2 regions of the Methylosinus sp. DMC45 genome follow, and region 2 is predicted to be linked to the other one. Evidence: riboswitches for the same ligand, from Rfam matches in the RefSeq annotation. Region 2 holds a riboswitch; the other holds the start of a gene.
What was found. A riboswitch is a leader RNA that binds a small molecule or an ion and turns the genes downstream of it on or off. The one in region 2 is predicted to bind cobalamin.
Positions count from the first base shown of each region.

Region 1: linked by a shared signal. The riboswitch ahead of ACT53T_RS11165 (CbtB domain-containing protein) and the one ahead of ACT53T_RS08200 (TonB-dependent receptor plug domain-containing protein) in region 2 are both predicted to bind cobalamin.

Region 1 covers NZ_JBQUZK010000038.1:101,046-104,751, forward strand. The annotation lists gene cobN (cobaltochelatase subunit CobN) at 1-679, opposite strand, end outside; gene cobW (cobalamin biosynthesis protein CobW) at 689-1,723, opposite strand; gene ACT53T_RS11160 (CbtA family protein) at 1,720-2,427, opposite strand; gene ACT53T_RS11165 (CbtB domain-containing protein) at 2,435-2,620, opposite strand; cobalamin riboswitch at 2,652-2,846, opposite strand; gene ACT53T_RS11170 (nucleotidyltransferase family protein) at 2,894-3,196, shown strand; gene ACT53T_RS11175 (HepT-like ribonuclease domain-containing protein) at 3,186-3,524, shown strand; gene cobO (cob(I)yrinic acid a,c-diamide adenosyltransferase) at 3,545-3,706, shown strand, end outside.
Region 2 covers NZ_JBQUZK010000035.1:12,829-16,534, forward strand. The annotation lists gene ACT53T_RS08200 (TonB-dependent receptor plug domain-containing protein) at 1-1,493, opposite strand, end outside; cobalamin riboswitch at 1,605-1,809, opposite strand; gene ACT53T_RS08205 (cupin domain-containing protein) at 1,945-2,376, shown strand; gene ACT53T_RS08210 (NAD-dependent succinate-semialdehyde dehydrogenase) at 2,382-3,706, opposite strand, start outside.

The sequences.
Region 1 (3,706 bases), on a different contig from region 2:
CCTGAGGAGCCGCCGAAGGCGGCGTCTCGAAGGACGAGGGAGCCGTTACGCGCGGCCCTCTGGAGTTCCCCCTCGTGCTTCGAGACGGTCGCTTCGCGACCTCCTCAGCATGAGGGGGAGCGTGATTGTTTCGGCAGGCTTGCTCGCAGCGGCCGGCGAGCGGGGCGGACGCGCTCTCGCGCCAAGGCGTGGGCGTTCCGGCGAGAGTCGCCGCGTAGCCGAGGAAGGAGCGCAGATTGTCCGGCCCGCCGTCGCGGAAGAAGGACCAGATGCGCGCGAGCGCGTCGGAAGAAATCGTGGAGGCTCGCTCCAGCCGTTCGTCGCCATGCATGTCGCCGGGAACGACCGCCAGCGCGAAGCCGCGCATGCGCGCCGCGGTCGCGAGCTCATCGACGCCATAGGCCCAGTAATCCTTGCCGCCGAGCAGGCGCACGACCACGAGCCGCGCATGGCGCGCGACCTTGTCGATGTAGAGATCGACCGAATAGGGGTGCTTCAGCTTAGCGAGCGAGGCGCAGCGCAAGGAGGGAAGCGCGGCGTTCTGCTCATGCAGCTCGGCGAGGAGGCAAAGCTCGGCGTCGGAGAAAGAGAGGAAGACGATTTGCGCCGGCGTCTGCCCGAGATCGACCGCCGCCTCATTATCGTCGAGGCCATGGAGATCGCGCGCGAGCAGATGCATGGCGCGTCCTCAGCTCGTCAGCATGGCCGTCACGCCCGCGCGATCGAGACCCTTCTCGCCGATGACGACGAGGCGGCTCGCGCGCGTTTCATCGGCGCGCCAGGGGCGGTCGAACTGATGACGGAAACGCGCGCCGACGCCCTGCACCAAGAGGCGCATCGGCTTGCCGGCGATTTCGACGAAGCCTTTCATGCGAAGAACGTCATGCGCCTCGGCGACGCGGGCCAGGCGCTCGATCAGCTCGGCCGGATCGCGCGCGGCGGCGATCTCGACGACGAAGCTCTCGAAATCATCGTGATCGTGGCCCTCTTCCGTATCATGGTGAGAGGGGCGATTGGCGAGATCGTCCTCCGCCGCCGCGCCGAGGCCAAGGAGTATCGCGGGATCGAGCCTGCCCTCGCTGGCGCGCAGCAGCTTTATCGCACGGGGCGCGGTGGCGCGGATTTGCTCTGCGACTTGCGCTTCGTCTTCCGCGCTCAGCAGATCGGTCTTGTTGAGCACGATGAGATCGGCGCAGAGAAGCTGATCCTCGAACACTTCTTCCAGCGGATTGTCGTGGTCGATCGCGAGGGTTTCGGCGCGCTCCTTGGCGATGGCGTCGAGATCATCGGCGAAACGGCCCGCCGCCACCGCGGGGCCGTCCACCACGGCGATGACGCCATCGACAGTGAGATGCGGGCGGATCGTCGGCCATTCGAAGGCTTTGACCAGAGGCTTGGGCAGAGCGAGGCCGGAGGTCTCGATGATGATGTGCTCGGGCCGGTTCGGATGCGCGAGCAGCGCCTCGATCGCCGGCGCGAAATCATCGGCCACGGTGCAGCAGAGGCACCCATTGGCCAGCTCGACGATGTTTTCCTCGGGGCAATTCTCCACGCCGCAGGCGCGAAGAATATCGCCGTCCACGCCGACATCGCCGAACTCGTTGATGATGAGCGCGAGGCGGCGGCCGCGCGCCGTCTCGAGGATATGGCGAATCAGCGTCGTCTTGCCGGCGCCGAGAAAGCCGGTGACGATGGTGGCGGGGATTTTGGCGAGAGCGCTCACGCCGCGGCCTCCGCGCCGGTCTTTGTCGGCAGACGGCGCCAGACGAAGCCGACCGCCGCGCCGACCAGAATCCAGGTGATCGCGTGAATGGCGAGCGAAGCGGCGGCGAAACGCGCGGCCAGCTCGGCCGGCGCGGTGCTCTCCGGCGCGGGCGGCTGCGGCGCGCCGATGAGATGCGGCGCGATAATGAGCGCGACGCCGAGCGCTTTGACGAGCGGACGCTCGACGCGCAGCAGCGCAAAAAGGCCGGCGCCGGTCGCGGCCGCCGTGCCGATCCACCAGAGCTGGCGCGCGGCGAGATCGCCGGCGGCGCTGCCCGGCAGCTCCGGCGCGAGGCCGAGGCTGGTGGCGAGGCCGGTGGAGGCGAAAGCGCAGGCGCCCCAGAGCGCGGCGCGCTTGGGCTCGATCGTTTCGCCGGAGAGCAGCATCAGAGCCAGCAGCACGAAAGCGTAGCCGATGGAGGTGACGCTGGTGGCGAGGCTGGTCGCGGCGGTGCGCTGGAGGCCCGGCGCGGGCTCCCAAGCGGGCTCGACGGCGTGCGCGTGCTGATGCGCCTCGACTCCGGCATGAGCCTGCTCGGCCGCGGTCTCATAGACCTCGGCGGCGAGGATCAGCGGAGTCGTGGTGACATTCTGCAGGGCCGCGACCGCTAGCCCCGCGAGAAGGCCGGCCAAAAGGCCGACCGCGAGGAGTCGCTGGATCACCGCTGCGTCAATGGCAGGGGAAGCCGAGCGAATGGCGCGAATCATGCGCGGCGTTATGCGCGACGCTCGCATAGGAGAAGCCGGCCAGATAGACGAGGCCGGCGCCGAGCGTGAACACGACCAGCGCGGCGCGCAGGATCTCGAGGCGGCTGGCGGAGACGATCGCGGCGGCGGAAAGGGTCTTCGTGGTCATGTTCTGCTCCTCGCCGCCCCACCGGCGGCCTCAATGGTTTCGGGCGACGGCAGGTCTCCTGGCTCACGGGTCGCTGCGCGCGCCGCCTTCCCGGGTTTTGACCCAGTGGCATCACGGGCGCGCGCTCGCCGCTCACAGTTGCGGGGGCAGCCGCGGATCAGGGGCGAGCCCCATACCGCATTCCCTCTTCGCCTCCTTGCGGAGGACCGTCGCAACCAGTCATAATCTGGCGCTCGGGCGCCGTCAAACGGCGCGGCTACGAGGAGTTGACGAATGTCTGCCCTGGTCTTCCCCGACCCGGACGCGTTGGCCGCCGTCTGCCGTCGGCATCACATCCGCAGGCTCTCCTTGTTCGGCTCCGAGCTCTCGGGCTCTGCGCGGCCGGACAGCGATATCGATCTCCTGGTCGAGTTCGAGCCGGATCGCGAGCCGGGGCTGCTCGGAATGGCCCGCATCGAGACGGAACTGTCCGAGCTGCTCGGCGGACGGACCATCGACCTGCGCACGGCCGGGGATCTCAGCCGATATTTTCGTGAGGACGTCGTACGCAAGGCCGAGATTCAGTATGCCGCCTGACGATGCGATACGAATTCGCCATATGATCGAGGCGGCGGAAGACGCCGGCCGTTTCATCGCGGGCCGTGTGCGCAGCGATCTCGACAGGAATCGAATGCTCACCTTCGCGCTGGCTCGCGCAATCGAAATCATGGGCGAGGCGGCGTCCAAAGTAAGTCTCGAGACTCGCGCCGCCGCGCCCTCTGTGCCCTGGCGCGAGATCACATCGATGCGCAATCGCTTGATTCACGCCTATTATGACATCGACTGCAATATTTTATGGAAGACCGCGACGGAAGAAATCCCAGCGCTTCGGTCGTTGCTGACGGCAATCTCGACAGATGGCTAGCCCTGCGCTTTATTAAAATCATGACCGACGCCAGCAAGCCGCTCGAAGAAGACGCCGCCCGCCGCCATCGTGAGAAGATGGAGAAGCGCAAAGCCGTGCAGGACGCCGAGGTCGCCGGCAAGAGCATCGCCGAAAAAGGCCTGCTGATGGTCCATACCGGCCCCGGCAAGGGCAAATCGACC
Region 2 (3,706 bases):
TCGCCGAACAAGGATTGATCGACGCCGACGTCATATCCGACGCTCGTTTCCGGCGCGAGCGTCGGATCGCCATATTGGCTGAAGCGCTGATAGAGCGAGGCGACGCGCGCGCCCGTTCCGGCGCTGCCGCGCAATTTGGTCCCCGTCTCCTCGAGGCGGTAAGCGGCGGTGGCGCGCCATGTCGCGAATGTGCGATTTTGATCGACGGCGTCGATACGTCCGCCATAGGACAGATCGACGCGCTCGAGCAAGGTGAGCTTATGCTGCGCGAAGCCCGAATGCGTCGTCTGCGCAGCGTCGATCGGCGTGAATGTGGTCGGCGGAACAGGGTCCTGCGACGTGCGGACAGACTCCGTCTCATTGCGAGCGCCGAAGGTCAGAAGGCCGAATTCGCCGAGCGTGAGATCGCCCTGATATTCGAAGCCGCGCCGCGTTCCACGATAGCCGCGCCGGCAATTATAGGCGTCGAAGCTCGCATCATAGCAGGAGCGCGCCTGCCAGACGTCGCGGTTCGTCACATTGCCGAACAGAGTGAAACGATTGTGCAATGCGCGATCGAACATGTCGGCGTCGACGCGCGCAAAGCCTTGCGCGAATGTCGCATGCTGATGGTTCTGCGGATCGTAGGCGTCGATCGCCGAGAAGGAATAGGGATTGTCGAAGCGGATCGCGCTGTCATAGCCGAAGAAACCGGCCGCGACCGCGACATCCTCATTCATGCGATAGCCGAGGCGCGCGCTGGCGCCGCCCTTTCTGGTCGGATCATTGGGCGGCAGAGGCGGCAGAGGCGTCTTGCCGTCGCCGATCGTCAGCGGGCGCGCAATGCGATAGCCATAGCGCGGATGGCCGTCGATCGTCAGCGCATCGATCGCGAATGCGTACCACAAGCGATCCTCGCTTCCCGAGACGCGCGCGCGCAAATGTCCGGTTCCATAGGAGCCGCCTTCCAGGGAGAGAGACGCGCGCGGCCGTCCCTCGCCTTTGCGCGTGACGATGTGAATGACGCCGCCCATCGCATCCGAGCCATAGAGCGCCGATTGCGGGCCGCGCAGCACCTCTATGCGCTCTATGTCCGTGGCGACGAGGCCGCCGAGATCGACGGAGCCGTCGGTGGAGGACGGATCGCCGATGCGCACGCCATCGACGAGGACGAGCGTCTGGCCAGGCGTCGCGCCGCGTAGAAACACGGAGGTCTGCGCGCCGGGACCGCCCGTCTCATAGAGATCGAGGCCCGGCGCGCCGCGCAGCGCCTCGGTGAGGCCGGTCGCGCCGCGCTTCTCGATCTGCGCGGACGGAATGACGGTGACGGAGGAGGAGGATTTGTCGACGCGCTCCTCGACGCGATCGGCGGAGACGATGGTCGCCGCGCCGATCTCAACCGTGGGCAGAGCCTCCTGCCCCGCGGCGGAAGCGGGAAGGAGAAGCGAGGCGGAAAGAAACGCAATATGAGAAGCAGCGCCCGTGAGGGCGGCCCGATGGGACAGGGAGGACATTGCCGGAAGACTCGCAGCAGACGTGGGCCGTCACTGCGAAAGGTCGCGACCCTCTCGCGCTATGCGAAAAGGGTCTCGGCCGCCTCGGTGCACCCCGCCCGACGCTATCGCGCGTGACCACGACTGATGGCAGGTCTCCTGGCTCGCGGGTCAGCGCCTTCGGATCGCCTTCCCGGAGCGCATGGCTCCAGTGGCTCGTTTGATCCTCGGCTCGCCGCTCACAGTTGCGGGGGCAGCCGCGGCTTCGCGCCGTCGCCGACGCTCACCGCATTCCCTTTTGATCCCTCGAGAGGGAACCATCGCCTTTCAATAGAGCCGCACAGCGCTCCCCTGTCAAGCACGCGGAACGAAGCCGCGCGCGGCGCGTTGGAACTGCGGCGGGACTCGTCCCCGGAACTCGCGCCCGGAACTCGCGCCATGGAAAATTCGATTAGAATTTCGGAGAAGATCAATGAGCGCCATTCACCTCGTCGCCACCAATGACCTGCCGCGCGCCAAAGTCGGCGGCGTGGACGATCCGAGCGTGCGCTGGGCGGGCGCCTTCGCCTCCTGCGGCGAGCATGGCGCGACGCAATCCTCGACCATCGTCTATGAGATCGAGCCCGGCGGACGGCTCGGCTGGCACACGGACGCCACCGAGGAGACGCAATATATTCTCGGCGGCTGCGGCGAATTGCGCGCAGAAGGCGGCGTCGTCCATCACGTGCGGCCGGGCGACGTCTTCGTCATTCCGACGCCGCTGCGGCATGATCTCGTCAACACGGGCGAGGAAACGCTGCGCGCCGTCGCCTTCTTCGCGGCGCCGATGTTCACGCAGCGTTTCGACAATGTGATGATCGCGCCCGACGTGCATGTGCTGGGCACGCCGAACCGCGCAGGCTGAACGCCTCACATATTGCCGAGACAGACATATTTGATCTCGAGATAGCTCTCTATTCCGTATTTGGAGCCCTCGCGTCCCATGCCCGATTGCTTCACGCCGCCGAAAGGCGCCGCCTCGCTCGACATCAGCGACTCGTTGACGCCGACCATGCCGAACTCCAGCTGCTCGGCGACGCGGAACACGCGCGCTATGTCGCGGCTGTAGAAATAGGCGGCGAGGCCATAATGCGTCGAATTGGCGAGGCGGAGCGCCTCCGCTTCATCCTCGAAAGTGGTGATCGCGGCGACGGGACCGAAGATCTCCTCCGCGAAAATCTGCATGTCCGGCCGCGTGTCGAAGAGCACGGTCGGCGCATAGAAATTGCCGCCGAGCTCATGGCGTCCGCCGCCGGTCAGCACTTTCGCGCCGCGCGCGCGGGCGTCGGCGACGAGACGCTGGACCTTCTCGACCGCCGCCTCCTCGATCAGCGGACCGATGACGACGCCGGGCTCGACGCCGCGCCCGACCTTCAGCCTGGAGGCCGCCTCGGCGAGCTTGGCGCCGAAGGCCTCGGCGACGTCTTTCTGCACGAGGAAGCGATTGGCGCAGACGCAGGTCTGGCCGCTGTTGCGATATTTGGTCGCGAGCGCGCCCTTCACCGCGAGATCGAGATCGGCGTCGGCAAAGACGATGAAAGGCGCGTTGCCGCCGAGTTCCATCGAGCATTTCTGCACATTCTCCGCCGCCTGGCGCAGAAGAATCTTCCCCACCTCGGTCGAGCCGGTGAAGCTGATCTTGCGCACTGTCGGATTGGAGGTGAACTCGGCGCCGACGCTGGCGGGGTCGTTGGTCGTCACCACATTGAGCACGCCGTCCGGCACGCCGGCACGCTGCGCGATCTCGGCCATCGCTATCGCCGAGAGCGGCGTCAGCTCGGCCGGCTTCACCACCATCGTGCAGCCGGCGGCGAGCGCCGCGCCGGCCTTGCGCGCGATCATGGCGGAAGGAAAGTTCCAGGGCGTGATCGCGGCGGTGACGCCGATCGCCTGCTTGAACACGAGAATGCGCTTCTCGCGCGCCTGCTGCGGAATCACATCGCCATAGACGCGGCGGCCCTCCTCCGCGAACCAGTCGAAATAGGCGGCGGCATAGGCGATCTCGCCGCGCGCCTCGGCGATCGGCTTGCCCTGCTCCGCGGTGATGATCTGCGCGAGGCGCTCCTGATCGGCGAGCAGCAGATCATGCAGGCGCCGCAATATTTGCGCGCGCTCCTTGGCGAGCTTGCCGCGCCAGCCGGGCAGCGCGCGCTCGGCGGCCTCGATCGCGCGGCGCGTCTCCGCTGCGCCCAAGT